One region of the Micromonospora coxensis genome, then DNA from elsewhere that is predicted to be linked to it. Evidence: riboswitches for the same ligand, from Rfam matches in the RefSeq annotation. Region 1 holds a riboswitch; the other holds the start of a gene.
What was found. Region 1 has a riboswitch for thiamine pyrophosphate ahead of thiE (thiamine phosphate synthase). Riboswitches for the same ligand answer to the same signal wherever they lie in the genome.

Region 1 (7,518 bases):
TCTGCCCAGCGGGGTGGGCGAGGCGGCGGTGGCTGCTGCTGTGGAGGCTCTGCCCAGGGTGGTGGGCGACGTGGCGGTGGTCGTGTCGGCGAGGGCGCGGGTGAGGGCGGCGGCCGAGGCTGCCGGGTCGTCGGCCCGCATGATCGCGCCGAGCACGGCCACCCCGACGGCCCCTGCCTCGACGCAGGCGCCGGCCTGCTCAGGGGTCTCGATGCCGCCGAGGGCGAGGACCGGGACCGGGCCGCGCCCGATCAGCTCGCGCAGACCGTCGGGGAGCAGGGGTGGGCCGTAGCCGGGTTTGGTCCGGGTGGGGAAGACCGGTGACAGCGTCACGTAGTCCTCGGTGGTGAGTCGGGCCAGCTCCGCCTCGTCGTGGCAGGACCGGCCGACCAGCCCGACGGCCGGCGGCGGGTACGGGCCGGCGGCGGGCAGGTGGACGGCATCGCCGTCGAGCGGGTCCGGGCCGGCGACGACCAGGCTGCCGCCGGCCTCGGCGAGGACCGCCCGCAGCCGCGCCGCGAGCGCGGCCCGCTCGACGCGGGGCAGGTCCTTCTCCCGCAGCACCACCCAGCGCACTCCCCCGGCGACGGCCCCGGCGACCACCTCGACCAGTGGCCGCCGGGCCACCCGCCGGTCCGTCAGCAGCACCACGCCCGACGGGATCCGCCCCGTCCCGGGCCGGACCGGATCCGCGACGGCCACCCCCGATGTCCGGGCCGTCACAGGTCGGGCCTGCCTTCGTCCGGGGTGGAGGCGAGGGCGTGGAAGCGGCGGGCGATCCGCCCGGCGCCGTACGCGAGCCGCCCGGCCTCGACGGCGTACCGCATGGCGGTGGCCATCGCCACCGGGTCGGCGGCCCGGGTCACCGCGCTGGCCAGCAGCACCGCGTCGCAGCCCAGCTCCATGGCGAGCGCGGCGTCGGAGGCGGTGCCGATGCCGGCGTCGAGGATCACCGGCACGTCCACGCTCTGCCGGATCAGCCGGATGTGGTGCGGGTTGCTGACGCCGAGCCCGGACCCGATCGGCGCGCCGGCCGGCATCACCGCCGCGCAGCCGACGTCGGCCAGCCGGCGGGCCAGGATCGGGTCGTCCGACGTGTACGGCAGCACCACGAATCCGTCTCCGACCAGCTCCTCCGCCGCGCGCAGCAGTTCCACCCCGTCGGGCAGCAGCGTCCGCTCGTCGCCGATCACCTCCAGCTTCACCCAGTCGGTGTCGAACGCGTCGCGGGCCAGGTGCGCCACCTTCACCGCCTCGCCGGCGGTGTAGCAGCCGGCGGTGTTGGGCAGCAGCCGCACGCCGCACCGGTCCAGCAGGTCGAGCAGTCCGCCGGCGGTGCCGGGCGCGGTGTCGACCCGGCGCAGCGCCAGGGTGACCAGCTCGGTGCCGGATGCCCGGATCGCCTGCTCCAGCACGTGCAGGTTGGCCGCCCCACCGGTGCCGAGGATCAGCCGGGAGCCGAAGGTCACGCCACCGATCTCGAAGCTCACCGCGCTCACCCGCCCTGGGCGGCGCTGAGCACCTCGACCCGGTCGCCGTCGCGCAGCACCGTGGCCGGCCAGCCGGTGCGCGGCACCACCTCGCCGTTGACCGCGACCGCGAGGCCGCGCTGCTGCTCGGTGACCTGGCGGACCACGTCGGCCACCGTCGCTCCGCCAGGCACGGTCCGCCCGGCCCCGTTGACGATCAGTTCCACCTGTGCTCCTCCTGGGTGCTCGATCCGGCGGGCCCGACCCGGGCCGGCCCGGGGTGCGGGGCGTCCGGCCGGCTGAACCGCTCCGGCGTGAACGGCGCGAGCAGCGGGTCCGCCTCGCCGGTGACGACCAGCTCGGTGATCAGGTCGGCGGTGACCGGGGTGAGCACGATGCCGTGCCGGTGGTGCCCGGTCGCGACCAGCACACCGGGGTGGCCGGGCAGCGGCCCGAGGATCGGCGCGTTGTCCGGGGTGCCGGGGCGCAGCCCGGCGGACGCCTCCACCAGGTCGTACTCGGCCAGGTCGGGCACCAGGTCGACGGCGGCACGCAGCAGCCGCAGCACCGCGCCGGCGGTCACCTCGGTGTCGGTGCGTTCCTCCACGGTGGCCCCGACCACCACCTCCCCGTCGGCCCGGGGCACCAGGTAGACCGACTCGCCGTCGGCGTACCCCCGGATCACGTGCCGGAAGTCCGGCGCGGCGCGACCGGGCGCGCGCAGCCGCAGCACCTGCCCCTTCACCGGCCGCACGGGCAGGCCGGTGAGCGCGGCGGCGCCGCAGCCGGCGGCCACCACGGTGACCCGGGCGGCCACGTCGTCGAGGCGGGCGACCGGGCCGGGGACCAGCGTCGCGCCGGCCCGCTCGGCCGCCGAGCGCAGCGCCGCGACCAGCCGCCGGGGGTCGACCTGATGGTCACCGGGCGCGACCGCGCCGCCGCGCACCCGCGGCGCCAGCGCCGGCTCGCGGTCGCGCAGCTGCGAGGGGCGCAGCGGGGTGATCGGCAGTCCCAACCCCTGCTGGTACGACCACAGCCGGCGCGCCTCGGCCAGGTCGTCGGAGGTCAGCCCGACGACCAGGGTGCCCTCGGTCCGGTGGCCGAACTCCACCCCGGCGGCCTCGGCCAGCTCGGCGGCGAAGCCGGGCCAGCGGGCGGCGGACTCGGCGAGCAGCCCGGTCAGCTCGTGCTCCCCGAAGTACGCCTCGGCGACCGGGGAGAGCATCCCGGCGGCGACGTGCGAGGCGCCGGAGCCCGGGGCGGGATCGTGGACGACGACGCGCAGCCCGCGCGACGCGCACCGCCACGCGATCGCCAGCCCGACCGGTCCCGCCCCCACCACGGCGACGTCCGGCCGGGTCAGCACGTCAGGGCCTCGACGAGCGCGGCGGTCGTCCGGGCCGGATCGGGGCTGTCGGAGAGCGCCCCGACCACCGCCACCCCGTACGCCCCGGCGGCCCGCAGCGCGGGCACCGTCTCGACGGTCACCCCGCCGATGGCGATCACCGGCACGTCCACCGCCCCGGCGACGGCGCGTACCCCGTCGGGGCCGATCGGGTCGGGCAGGCCGGTCTTGGTGGTGGTCGCGTGGCAGGGGCCGACGCCCAGGTAGCCGGCGCCGGCGGCGACCGCCTCGGTGGCCGTCAGCGGCTCCCGGGCGGTCGCGCCGAGCACGGCGGTCGGGCCGAGCACCCGGCGGGCCGCCGCCACCGGCAGGTCCTCCGCGCCGACGTGCCCGCCCGCGGCGCCCACCGCCAGGGCCACGTGCAGCCGGTCGTTGACCAGGCACGTCGCCCCGTACGGCGCGCAGAGCGCGAGCACCCGCCCGGCCAGCTCGTACGCCTCGCGGTCGGTGGCGTCGTCCTCCACCCGGACCTGGACGACCAGTTCGGCGCGGGCCACCGGCAGGGCGGCGCGCAGCACGGCGAGCGGGTCACGCCCCGGCCGGGTGTCGGTGATCAGATGCAGTCGTCCGAGGGACGGCACGGCAACACTCCTCCCTGCGCCGGCATTACCCGGATCAGGTTCGACGGTCGGGGGCTTCAGCCCCCCTCTCAGCCCGGTGCACCGGGCTCCCGTGGGTCACTTGCGGGCCTACCGTACGACGTGTCGCCGGACGGCGGAAGAGTGGGTGACGTTTTTCCCACCCACCATCCACGGTCGACGGCAGGGGCGGCGGGTGACCGCCCGGTCACGGCCCCCTGTCCGGATGCCCGCTCGCGCCCGGGTCCCGCGACGGCTGGCGTTCCTGCCCTTCCGGGGCAGCCGTGCGGTCGCCGAGGGCCTGCTCACCTGGTCGATGCTGCGCGGCCCGGCCTGGCGCCGGCTGCTGCCCGACGTGTACGTGCACCGGGACGGCTTCCGCGCGGCCGACCATCGCATGTGGTGCGACGCGGTGGCGCTGCTGCTGCCGCCGGGCGCGGCGATCGCGGGGGCCAGCGCCGCGTACCTGTGGGGGGCCGACCTGCTCGGCCGGGACGCGCCGGTGTCCGTGCTGCTGCCCCGCACCGCCCGGATGCGGGTCCCGCCCCGGGTCCGGGTCAGCCGGTCGGCGGTGCCGGCCGGTGACGTGACCCCGCTTCGGCGGCCTGCCGGTCACCACCGGGCTGCGTACCGCGTTCGACCTGGGCCGGCAGGGGCCCCGTACCGACGCCGTGGTCGCCGTCGACGCGCTCGACGCCCGGGGACGGTTCGCCGGCCGGGTCGACCTGGCCTGGCCGGCCCTGCGCGTGGCGGTCGAGTACGACGGCGACCACCACCGGGAGCGCGCCCACTTCCGGCAGGACGTCGCCCGGCTGAACGCGCTGCGCGCGGCGGGCTGGCTCGTGCTCCGCTTCACCGCCGACGACGTGCTCCGTCACCCCGCCCGCACCGTCGCCCTGGTCGCCGACGCCCTCCGCGAGCGCCAGATCCAGCGCAACCCCTCCCACTGATCCCCGCCACCGTCACCCTGAGCAGCAGCCAGCAGCCAGCAGCGGGCAGCCGGCAGCAGCGGGCAACGACACCGGCTGAAGACGCCGCCGACTCGCAGCCGGCCAAGAGCAACATCCGACGAAGACCCACAGCCGCGTAGACCCGCAACCGGCGAGGAGGCGTAGCCGGCTGCGGACGCCGGCCGGCGAAGGCCCAGCCCGTGCCCGAGAACCACCACCCGCCTCGCCGCCCGGCTCGGGTGGCGAGGCGGAACGGCGAGTCAGAGGATGGCGTCGAGGGCGTCCAGGTCCTCGTCGGTGGGCTGCCAGGTCCCGGCGGCGGCGTTCGCCCGTACCTGCTCGGGCGTGGTCGCGCCGGCGATCACCGAGGTCACCGCGGGCCGGGCGGCCAGTCCACCGATGGCCACCTGGAGCATCGTCAGCTCCCGCTCGGCGGCGTACGCCTCGATCGCCTCGATGGTGTCCCAGTTCGCCGCCGCGAGGCGCTGCGCGTACCGGCCACCGCCGGCGAGTCGGCTGCCGGCCGGCGGGGCTTCACCGCGCTTGTACTTGCCGGTGAGCAGGCCGTTGGCGAGCGGGAAGAAGGGCAGCATGCCCAGGCCGAAGCGCTCGCAGGCGGGGATCACCTCGGCCTCCACTCCCCGCTCCAGCAGCGAGTAGTGGTTCTGCGCGCTGATGAACCGGGTACGGCCCTGCGACGACGCCGTCCAGTCCGCGTCGGCGATCTGCCAGCCGGCGAAGTTGGAGTTGCCGAGGTAGCGCACCTTCCCGGCCCGGACCAGGTCGTCCAGGGCGGCGAGCGTCTCGTCGATCGGGGTGCCCGGGTCCGGCTCGTGCATCTGGTACAGGTCGATGTGGTCGGTGCCGAGCCGCCGCAGCGACGCCTCCACGGCCCGGGCGATGTAGCGGCGCGCGCCCCGGGCGCCGTGGTCCGGGCCGTTCAGGCCGTGCATGTCCATGCCGAACTTGGTGGCCACCACCACGTCGTCACGGCGGCCCTTCAACGCCTGTCCGAGCAGTTCCTCGGAGCCGCCCTGCGGCTCGCCGTAGATGTCGGCGGTGTCGAAGAAGTTGATCCCGGCGTCGAGCGCGGCGTCGACCACCGCGCGGGTGCCGTCGAGGTCGAGCTTGCGGCCGAAGTTGTTGCAGCCGATGCCGACCACGGACACCACGAGCCCGGAGTCGCCCAGCCGGCGGTAGGTCATCTCAGTCACGAGATCCACCCTATGCCGGCCCGACCGCCCCGTACCGGGCCGGTCACCAGGGCCGGGCCGGTCACCGTGGCCGGCCGTAACGTCGACGGTCAGCGGGCGACGTCCCAGACCGGCTCGGGGGTCTCCACCACCTCACCGTCACCCCGGAACAGCACGAACCGGTCGAAGGAGCGGGTGAACCAGCGGTCGTGGGTGACCGCGACGACCGTCCCGGAGAAGGCGCCCAGCCCCGCCTCCAGCGCCTCCGCCGACGCCAGGTCGAGGTTGTCGGTGGGCTCGTCGAGCAGCAGCAGGGTCGCCCCGGACAGCTCCAGCAGCAGCACCAGGAACCGGGCCTGCTGGCCGCCGGAGAGAGTGCCGAAGCGTTGGTCGCCCTGCCCGGCCAGCTCGTACCGGGACAGCGCGGCCATCGCCGCGTGCCGGTCCATGCCGGCCCGGTGCTCGTCGCCCCGCCAGAGGATCTCGACCAGGGTCTTCTCCGTCAGCTCCGGACGGTCGTGGGTCTGGGAGAAGTGGCCGGGCCGGACCCGGGCGCCGAGGCGGGCCACCCCGTCGTGGGCGACCGGGGCGAGGGCCGCCGCGCCGACCGGGGTCTGCGCCGGGTCGGGGTCGGTGCCGCCCCGGGCGAGCAGCCGCAGGAAGTGCGACTTGCCGGTGCCGTTGGCGCCGAGCACGGCGACCCGGTCGCCGTACCAGAGTTCCAGGTCGAAGGGGTAGGTGAGGCCGTCCAGCTCCAGCTGCTCGCAGATCACCGCGCGCTTGCCGGTCCGCCCGCCGGCCAGCCGCATCCGGATGTCCTGGTCCTTCGGGGGTACGGGCGGCGGCCCGGCCTCCTCGAACTTGCGCAGCCGGGTCTGCGCGGCCTGGTACCGCGACGCCATCCCGTCGTTGTACGCCGCCTTCTGCTTGTACATCAGCATCAGCTCGCGCAGCTTCTGGTGCTCCTCGTCCCAGCGGCGGCGCAGCTCGTCGAGGCGGGCGTGCCGGGCCACCCGGGCGTCGTGCCAGCTCGCGAAGCCACCCGGGTGCACCCAGGCGCTGCCGCCCTCGACGGCCACCACCCGGTCGGCGGTCTGCGCCAGCAGCTCGCGGTCGTGCGAGACGTACAGCACGGACTTGCCGGACTCGCGCAGCCGCACCTCCAGCCACCGTTTGCCGGGCACGTCGAGGAAGTTGTCCGGCTCGTCGAGGAGCAGCACCTCCTCGGTGCCGCGCAGCAGCAGTTCCAGGGCGAAGCGTTTCTGCTGGCCGCCGGAGAGGGTCCGCACCGGACGGTCCCGGGCGGCGTCCCACGGCAGGTCCAGCACGATGGTGGCGACGGTGTCGAAGAGCACTTCGGCGTCGTACCCGCCGGCCTCGCCCCAGGCGGCGAGCGCGTCCGCGTACGCCAGTTGGGCCTTGCCGGCGGCGGTGCTGTACTTGCCGCGCAGCTCGGCCGCCCGCATGGCCGCCTCGGTCGTGGCGAGCCGACGGCCGGCGTCGCGCAGTGCCGGCGGGGCGAGGGAGAGCGCCAGGTCGGCGAGGGTGGACTCGTCCCCGATCATGCCGATGAACTGCCGCATCACGCCGAGGCCGCCGGAGCGGGCGACCACACCGGTACGCACCGGCAGGTCGCCGGCGACCATCCGCAGCAGGGTGGTCTTCCCCGCCCCGTTCGGGCCGACCAGGGCGACCTTGGCGCCGTCGGCGACCCGGAAGGAGACGTCGGCGAAGAGCTCCCGACCGTCCGGGAGGATGTGTCCGACCCCTGCCACGTCCACGTAACCCACGCCGGCATCCTGCCGGAGCGGCCCGGGCGGGCGACACCGGATTACCGGGTGACCCGCAGCACCCGGTAGCCCTTCTGGCTGGCCCGGCGGTCGACCTGCCAGCCTTCGTCGACGAGCCACCGGTGCAGCGAGT
Region 2 (7,518 bases), 670 kb from region 1:
CTGCACCTCGGCGCGGTCGCTGGCCCAGAGCGTGTGGAACGCCCCCGGCCGGTCGACCCGGAGGTAGGTGTGCGCGCCGAAGTTGTCCCGCAGGCCCTGGATCAGGGCGGCCGGCAGCCGCTCGGCGCGCAGCCCGTCGAAGTACGCCAGCGACGAGGAGAACGCCGGGGTGGGCACGCCGGCCCGGGCCGCGTCCACGACCACCCGCCGCCAGCTCGGCACGCCGTCGCGCACCGCGTCGGCGAAGTACGGCGCGACCAGCAGCGTCGGCAGCTCCGGCTGCGCGTCGTACGCCTCGCGGATGCGGTCCAGGAAGCGGGCCCGGATGATGCAGCCGCCCCGCCAGATGGTGGCGGTGCCGCCCAGGTCGATGTCCCAGTCGTACTCCCGGCTGCCGGCGCGGATGTGGTCGAAGCCCTGCGCGTACGCGACGATCTTGCTGGCCAGCAGCGCCCGCCGGACGTCCTCGACGAAGGTCTCCCGATCCTCGACCTGCCACTTCTCACCGGCGTCGCCGAACGCCCGGCGGGCGGCCTCGCGCTGCCCGGCGTGGCCCGACAACGAGCGGGCGAAGGTCGCCTCGGCGATGCCGGTGATCGGGATGCCCAGGTCCAGCGCGCTCTGCACGGTCCAGCGGCCGGTGCCCTTCTGCTCGGCCTGGTCGAGCACCACGTCGACGAAGGCGCGGCCGGTCGCCGCGTCGGTGTGCGCCAGCACGTCGGCGGTGATCTCGATGAGGAACGACTCCAACTCGCCGGTGTTCCACTCCCGGAAGATCTCCGCGATCTCCGCCGGGCTGGCCGACAGCCCGGCCCGCAGCAGGTCGTACGCCTCGGCGATGAGCTGCATGTCGGCGTACTCGATGCCGTTGTGGACCATCTTGACGAAGTGCCCGGCGCCGTCCGGGCCGATGTGCCGGCAGCACGGGGTGCCGTCCACCTGGGCGGCGATCCTCTCGAAGATCGGGCCGAGCTTCGCGTACGACTCGGCGGAGCCGCCCGGCATGATGCTCGGGCCGCGCAGCGCGCCCTCCTCGCCGCCGGAGACGCCGGTGCCGACGAAGTGCAGCCCGTGCCCGCGCAACGCCTCCTCCCGGCGGCGGGTGTCGGCGAAGTGCGCGTTGCCGGCGTCGACGACGATGTCCCCCTCCTCCAGCAGTGGGACCAGTTCGTCGATGACCGCGTCGGTGGGCGCGCCGGCCTTGACCATCACGATCACGGCGCGGGGCCGCTCCAGCGAGGCGACGAAGTCGGCCAGGGACTCCGACGGCACGAAGCTGCCCTCGTCGCCGTGTTCGGCGACGAGACTGCGGGTGCGCTCCGGCGAGCGGTTGTGCACCGCCACGGTGAAGCCGTTGCGAGCCAGGTTCCGGGCCAGGTTGCGGCCCATCACCGCCAGCCCGGTGACCCCGATCTGCGCCGTCGCCTGCTGAGCCATCCGTGTCCGCCCTTCTCGTACGACTGTCGTGCTGCGACCGTATCGTGCCCGGCCGGTGCCGGGGACGCTGCGTGAGCGCCGGGCGGCGGGCGGTGGCCGTCGCCGCGGCCCGGCGGGTTCGCGGGGTGGCGACGAAATTCGGGTGCGCGTGCCTCGGCGGTGGGTTAGCGTGCCGGTATGCGCATCTGACGCCCCTCTTCGAGAGCCCGACCCGCCGCTGCTGTCGCCGCCGCGGGTCCGTGAGCTCCGGGCGTCCGCGTGCCACCTCGTCGTGGTCCTTCCGCTGTGGTCGTCCGGGCCGTCCCGTCCGTCGACCGTCCGCCCCGTGCGGTGGCGCGGTCCGTCCACAGAAGGAGGCAGCGTATGCCCGCCAGGCGCAGCCCGAAGAAGTCCCGGTCCGAGGTGCAGGTGAGCGTGGCGGACCTTGCCGCGTCCACCGTGTCGCCCATCACCCCGGTCACCCTCGCCGACGACGCCGATTCGTCCGGCGTCGCCCGGCCGGCCCCGGTCCCGCCGCCGTCGCGGGTCCGCGGCGGCTCGACCGCCGCGCGGGGGCAGACCCGCCGGTACGCCTTCCGGCGCAGCTGACCGACCCGGCTCCCGGCCGGCTGCCGTGCTCCGCCACGGTGGCCGGCCGGGAACGGTCAGCGGTGCCCCCGACGGTGCCCGCCGGCCGCCCGGGTCAGCCGATCAGGGCCGGTCAGCGGTGCCCGCCGGGCTGCCGGGAGTCAGCCGATCAGGGGGCGGAAGGTGCCGAGCGCGACGCTGACCGCCAGCGCCGCCCCGGCCAGCACCGCCGCCCCGACGACCAGCAGGGCGTCCGCCACGCCGAAGTGCTGCCGGCGGGCGACCGTACGCGGGGTGCCGGCGTCGAAGCCCCGGGCGTCCATCGCCACCGCGAGCCGGGTGCCCCGCCGGATCGCGCCCACCAGCAGGGCGAACGCCGTCGAGGTGAACAGCCGCAGCCGGGCCACCGGGTTGCGGCCGGCGTCCACGCCCCGCGCCCGGCGGGCCATCTCGATCATCTGCCACTCCTGGCCGAGCAGCGGCACCAGCCGGAACGCCGCCAGCGCGCCGATCGCGAACCGGGCCGGCGCCTTCGCGTTCTGCACCAGCGCGTCGGCCAGGTCGGTCGGGTCGGTGGTGGCGAACACGATGATCCCGGGCAGGGCCACCGCGAACATCCGCAGCGCCAGGCCCAGCGCGGTGAGCAGCACCCCGGAGGTGACCAGCAGCGGGCCGGCGTCGAGCAGCACCCGGCCGGAGCGGTCCGCGGCGAAGAGCACCAGGGTGACCACGATCCCGGCCCCGCCGACGAGCAGCGGCAGCGCCCGCCGGGCCAGCACCCGGTAGCGGATGCCGAACAGCGGCAGCAGGGCCAGTTCGACGGCGATGGCGATGGCCGGCGCGACCGGATCCAGGGTGGCGACCATCACGACGGAGAAGACCAGCGCCGCGGCGAGCTTCGCCACCGGGTTGCGCCGGGCCAGCGGCGCGTCCGGCGCGGCGACCGGTTCCAGGCTGATCACGGCCGGTCCTCGGGGCGGCGCAGGGTGACGGTGCGGTCGGCGAGCGCGGCGACGAAGTCCGCGTCGTGGGTGACCGTGACGACGCCGTGCCCCGCGTCGCGCAGGTCGGCGAAGAGGTCGACCAGCTCACGCCAGGTCCGCCGGTCCTGGCCGAAGGTGGGTTCGTCGCAGATGAGCAGGTGGGGCGCGGTGGCCAGGGCGGTCGCCACGCTCAGCCGCCGCGCCTCCCCGCCGGAGAGGGTGTACGGGTTGGCGCCGGCCAGCCTGGTCAGCCGCAACCGGTCCAGCAGCGCGTCCACGGTGGCCTTGACCGCCGGCTCGGGTCGTCCGGTGCGCCGGGGGCCGAGCGCCAGTTCGTCGCCGACGGTGCCGGTGACGAACTGGTGCTCCGGGTCCTGGAAGACCGAGCCGATCCGGCGGGCCAGGGCGGGCGCCCGCCAGCGGTGCGGGGGAGTGCCGGCGTCCCGGTCGGCCAGTGCGGCGGTGGCGACGACCCGTCCGGTCCCCGGGCGCAGCAGACCGCCGAGCAGCAGGGCCAGGGTGGACTTGCCGGCCCCGTTCGGGCCGAGCACGGCGAGCGCCTCACCGGCGCGTACCTGGAGGTCGGTGGCGGCCAGCCGGTGCGGCAGCCCGAGCCGTTCGGCGGTGAGCAGCGCCTCCCCGGCCGGCGCGGTGGCGCGCCGGGGCGGGATCGGGTGCCCGGGCACCCAGACGCCCTCGTCGGCGAGCGTGTCGCCGTACCCGGCGAAGACCGCCTCCGGTGGGCCGTCCGCGCGGACCCCGCCGCCGGGCTCCAGCACCACCACCCGGTCGACCAGTGGCAGCGCGTCGGCCACCCGGTGCTCGACCAGGATCAGGGTGGTGTCGGCGTCCAGCGCGCCGGCGACCGCCTCGCGGACCAGTTCGCCGCCGACCGGGTCGAGGTTGGCGGTCGGCTCGTCGAGCAGCAGCAGCCCGGGGCGCAGCACGAGCGCGCCGGCCAGGGCGAGTCGCTGCTGCTCGCCGCCGGAGAGGGCGGCGGTGGCCCGGTCCCGGTGGTACGGGAACCCGACCCGGCGCAGCGCCTCGTCGACCCGGGGCCAGATCTCGTCGGTCGGCACCCCGCGGTTCTCCAGCCCGAACGCGACGTCGTCCCCGCAGCGGGCCATCACCAGCTGCGACTCCGGGTCCTGGAAGACGATGCCGACCCGCTCGCGGGCCTTGCGCGGGTCGAGGCCGTCGATCTCGACGGTGCCCTCCTGCTCGCCGGAGTCCTCCGGCAGCAGCCCGGCCAGGGCGGACAGCAGGGTGCTCTTGCCGGCGCCGGAGGGCCCGAGCAGCAGCATCCGCTCGCCCGCCTCGACCCGCAGGTCCACCCCGCGCAGCGCCCAGCGCTTGCGCCCGGCGTGCCGCCACCCGAACCCGCGCAGTGTCACCGCCGCCACGCCGGCCCCTCCGTCCGTTCCGTGACCATGGCGTCGACGGCGGTGTCCGCGGGCCACGTCGCCGTCGACGTCATCATCAACACGGGGGTGGGTGGTCAGACCGTGGCGCGTTCGCGGCCGGCGGGGAAGCGGTCGAGGACGCCGGTGTTCGCGAGGGCGCGGGTGAGGGCGACGGCGCCGAAGCCGGCGACCACCAGCGAGCTGGCCGCGGTGATCAGGATGTACGGGAGCCGGAAGCTGCCCCACGCCGTCCCCGGGTACCAGACGAAGACGTCGTAGAGCGCGGCGGCCAGCCCGGCCAGGGTCGCCGCCAGCAGCGCGACGGGCAGCCGGAAGTTGCGGTACGCGAACGCGGCGAAGGCCAGCTCCGCGGCGGCCGCCTCCAGCGGGCCCTGGATCACCAGCGTCCAGCCCCAGCTGCTGCCCAGCGCCACCGACACCAGCGCGGCCACGGTGAGGGTGAAGAAGGCGGCCCCCGGCTTGCGGATGATCAGCCCGCCGAGGACGGCCGGCACCAGCCAGACGCCGTAGATGGCGGCCCGCCCGGGCAGCGGGATGGCGTCCGCCGGGCCGTTCCAGAGCAGGCCCCAGGCCCAGAAGATGACGCCGAAGGCGACCCCGAGCACCGCCGCGATGACGATGTCGAGGGTGCGCCACCGGTGGGTGGTGGTGTGGTCCATGATCGCTCCCAGTTCAACGATGGAGAACCAGGAGAAGACGCACGCCGCGCCCGGTGGGACCGGACGGCGGCGCGGCTGGAGGTCGACCGAACTCCCTGCGCTGGCATTACCCAGATCAGGTTCGAGGGTCTGCGGGTGGTGCCCGCACTCTCAGCGCTGTGCGCTCCCCTGTCGGATGTGAAGTTGTCTCGCCCAGACGCTAGCACCGACCTGCGGCGACGGCCCAGCCGACCGCCGAGGGCGGCGCGACGGGAGAAGCCCGTCGACCGTCGGCTCGGTAGGGTGTCGACCATGCGGGTCGAGGCGCGAGGACTGACGTTCGAGGTACGCACCGGCGGCCCGGAGGGCGGCGAGCCCGTCCTCCTGCTGCACGGGTTCCCCCAGCACGGCGGGGAGTGGGACGAGGTGACGCCCGCGCTGCACGACGCCGGGCTGCGCACGTACGCGCTGGACCAGCGGGGCTACTCGCCGGGGGCGCGCCCGACCGAGGTGTCGGCGTACCGGATGCCGGAGCTGGTCGCCGACGCGGTGGCGGTGCTCGACGCGCTGGGCGTCGACGCCGCGCACGTGGTCGGGCACGACTGGGGCGCCGCCGTCGGCTGGGGGCTCGCGGCGGGCCACCCGGAGCGGGTCCGCACCCTGACCGCCGTCTCCGTGCCGCACCCGGCCGCCTTCGGGCAGGCCCTCGCCCACGACCGGCAGCAGAAGGCCCGCTCGTCGTACATGGTGCTGTTCCGGCAGCGCGGCACGGCGGAGAAGGTGCTGCTGGCCGGCCGGGCGGCCGTGCTGCGCCGGATGATCTCCGGGCTCGGGGACCCCCGGCGGGTCGACCGGTACGCCGAGCCGATGCGCGAGCCGGGCGCGCTGACCGCCGCGCTGAACTGGTACCGGGCGATGTCCAACGTGGACCTGGGTCGGATCGGGACGGTGTCGGTGCCCACCACGTACGTCTGGAGCGACAAGGACTTCGCCATCGGCCGGACCGCCGCCGAGGCGTGCGCCCGGCACGTCGCCGGTGAGTACCGTTTCGTGGAGCTGGCCGGGGTCACCCACTGGATCCCGGACCGGGCGCCGGAGCTGCTGGCCGAGGCGATCCTGGCCCGGGTGCGCGGGCTGGCCTGAGGCCGTACCCCCGGCGGGTCGGCACGTCGGCTGCGACGGCCCGCACGGTCCCGCCGAGGCGCCCGTGGGCCGCGGCCCACCGCGCCTGCGGCGGACCCGCCGGGCCGGGCATCGGCGAGAGTGACGAACGGACGGAGGACGCATGACGGTGAGCGCCGAGGGCTACCTGGCGGTGGTCACGGAGACGATCGGTCGGGTGGCCGCCGAGCAGCGGGAGGCGGTGGGCCGGGCGGCCGACCTGCTGGCCGGGGCGCTGCGGGCCGACGGGGTGATCCACGCCTTCGGCACCGGCCACTCCGAGGCCCTCGCCATGGAGATCGCCGGGCGGGCCGGCGGCCTGGTGCCGACGAACCGGATCGCGCTGCGCGACCTGGTGCTGCTCGGTGGCGAACCGGCCGACATCCTCGGCCCGCACCTGGAACGCGATCCCGCCGTGGCGCACCGGCTCTACGAGCTGGCCCCGGTACGCCCCACCGACGTGTTCGTGCTCGCCTCCAACTCCGGCGTCAACGGGGCGATGGTGGAGTTCGCCTCGCTGGTCAAGGAGCGCGGCCACGGGTTGGTCGCGATCACCTCGGCCCGGCACTCCGCCCGGATGACCTCCCGCCACCCGTCCGGCCGCAAGCTCGCCGACTTCGCCGACGTGGTGCTGGACAACGGCGCCCCGTACGGCGACGCGACCCTGCCGCTGCCCGACGGCGGCGCGGTCGGCGCGGTCTCCTCGATCACGGCGGCCCTGCTGGCCCAGCAGATCGTGGCCGAGACGGTGGCCCGGCTGCTCGCGGCCGGGGTGCGGCCCCCGGTCTACCTGTCGGCCAACATCACCGGCGGCGACGAGCACAACGCCGGGCTGGAGGCCCGCTACGCCGGCCGCATCCGCCGAGGGGCGTGAGCGCGAGGAGTGAGCCGGGTCTGCGAGCCCCGCAGTCGTGATCTGGGGTGGCGCTGTGAGCGCGAGGAGTGAGCCGGGTCTGCGAGCCCCGCAGTCGCGATCTGGGGTGGCGCTGTGAGCGCGAGGAGTGAGCCGGGTCTGCGAGCCCCGCAGTCGTGATCTGGGGTGGCGCCCCGAGCGCGAGCGCGGCGATCGTGAACCGGTTTCGCGCGGGACGCCCGGGGGCAAAGGCGTTGCTGCCGGCGGGCGCGGCCCGGCCGGCGGTACCGTCTCACCCGGAGGTAGCGCGTGTCGAAGGAATCCGAGAAGCAGCGCTGGCAGCGCAACTTCGCCGACCTGCTCCAGGAGTTGCGGGTCGCGCAGACCGGCGTGCAGATCCTCTTCGCCTTCCTGCTCACCCTGCCGTTCAGCGCCGGCTTCGACCGGACGAGCGG

Region 2: linked by a shared signal. The riboswitch ahead of GA0070614_RS09250 (ECF transporter S component) and the one ahead of thiE (thiamine phosphate synthase) in region 1 are both predicted to bind thiamine pyrophosphate.

What each region holds. Positions count from the first base shown of each region.
Region 1 is NZ_LT607753.1:2,758,577-2,766,094, forward strand. Features, by position in the region: partial or broken gene GA0070614_RS12335 (thiamine phosphate synthase) at 73-663, opposite strand; gene GA0070614_RS12340 (thiazole synthase) at 720-1,499, opposite strand; gene thiS (sulfur carrier protein ThiS) at 1,496-1,696, opposite strand; gene thiO (glycine oxidase ThiO) at 1,687-2,835, opposite strand; gene thiE (thiamine phosphate synthase) at 2,829-3,455, opposite strand; TPP riboswitch at 3,450-3,557, opposite strand; gene GA0070614_RS31130 (endonuclease domain-containing protein) at 4,124-4,402, shown strand; gene GA0070614_RS12365 (aldo/keto reductase) at 4,663-5,625, opposite strand; gene GA0070614_RS12370 (ABC-F family ATP-binding cassette domain-containing protein) at 5,706-7,385, opposite strand; gene GA0070614_RS12375 (class I SAM-dependent methyltransferase) at 7,427-7,518, opposite strand, start outside.
Region 2 is NZ_LT607753.1:2,089,254-2,096,771, reverse strand. Features, by position in the region: gene gndA (NADP-dependent phosphogluconate dehydrogenase) at 1-1,437, opposite strand, end outside; gene GA0070614_RS09265 (hypothetical protein) at 1,801-2,025, shown strand; gene GA0070614_RS09260 (energy-coupling factor transporter transmembrane component T family protein) at 2,166-2,966, opposite strand; gene GA0070614_RS09255 (ABC transporter ATP-binding protein) at 2,963-4,390, opposite strand; gene GA0070614_RS09250 (ECF transporter S component) at 4,486-5,070, opposite strand; TPP riboswitch at 5,145-5,250, opposite strand; gene GA0070614_RS09245 (alpha/beta fold hydrolase) at 5,362-6,192, shown strand; gene GA0070614_RS09240 (sugar isomerase domain-containing protein) at 6,335-7,084, shown strand; gene GA0070614_RS09235 (DUF6328 family protein) at 7,373-7,518, shown strand, end outside.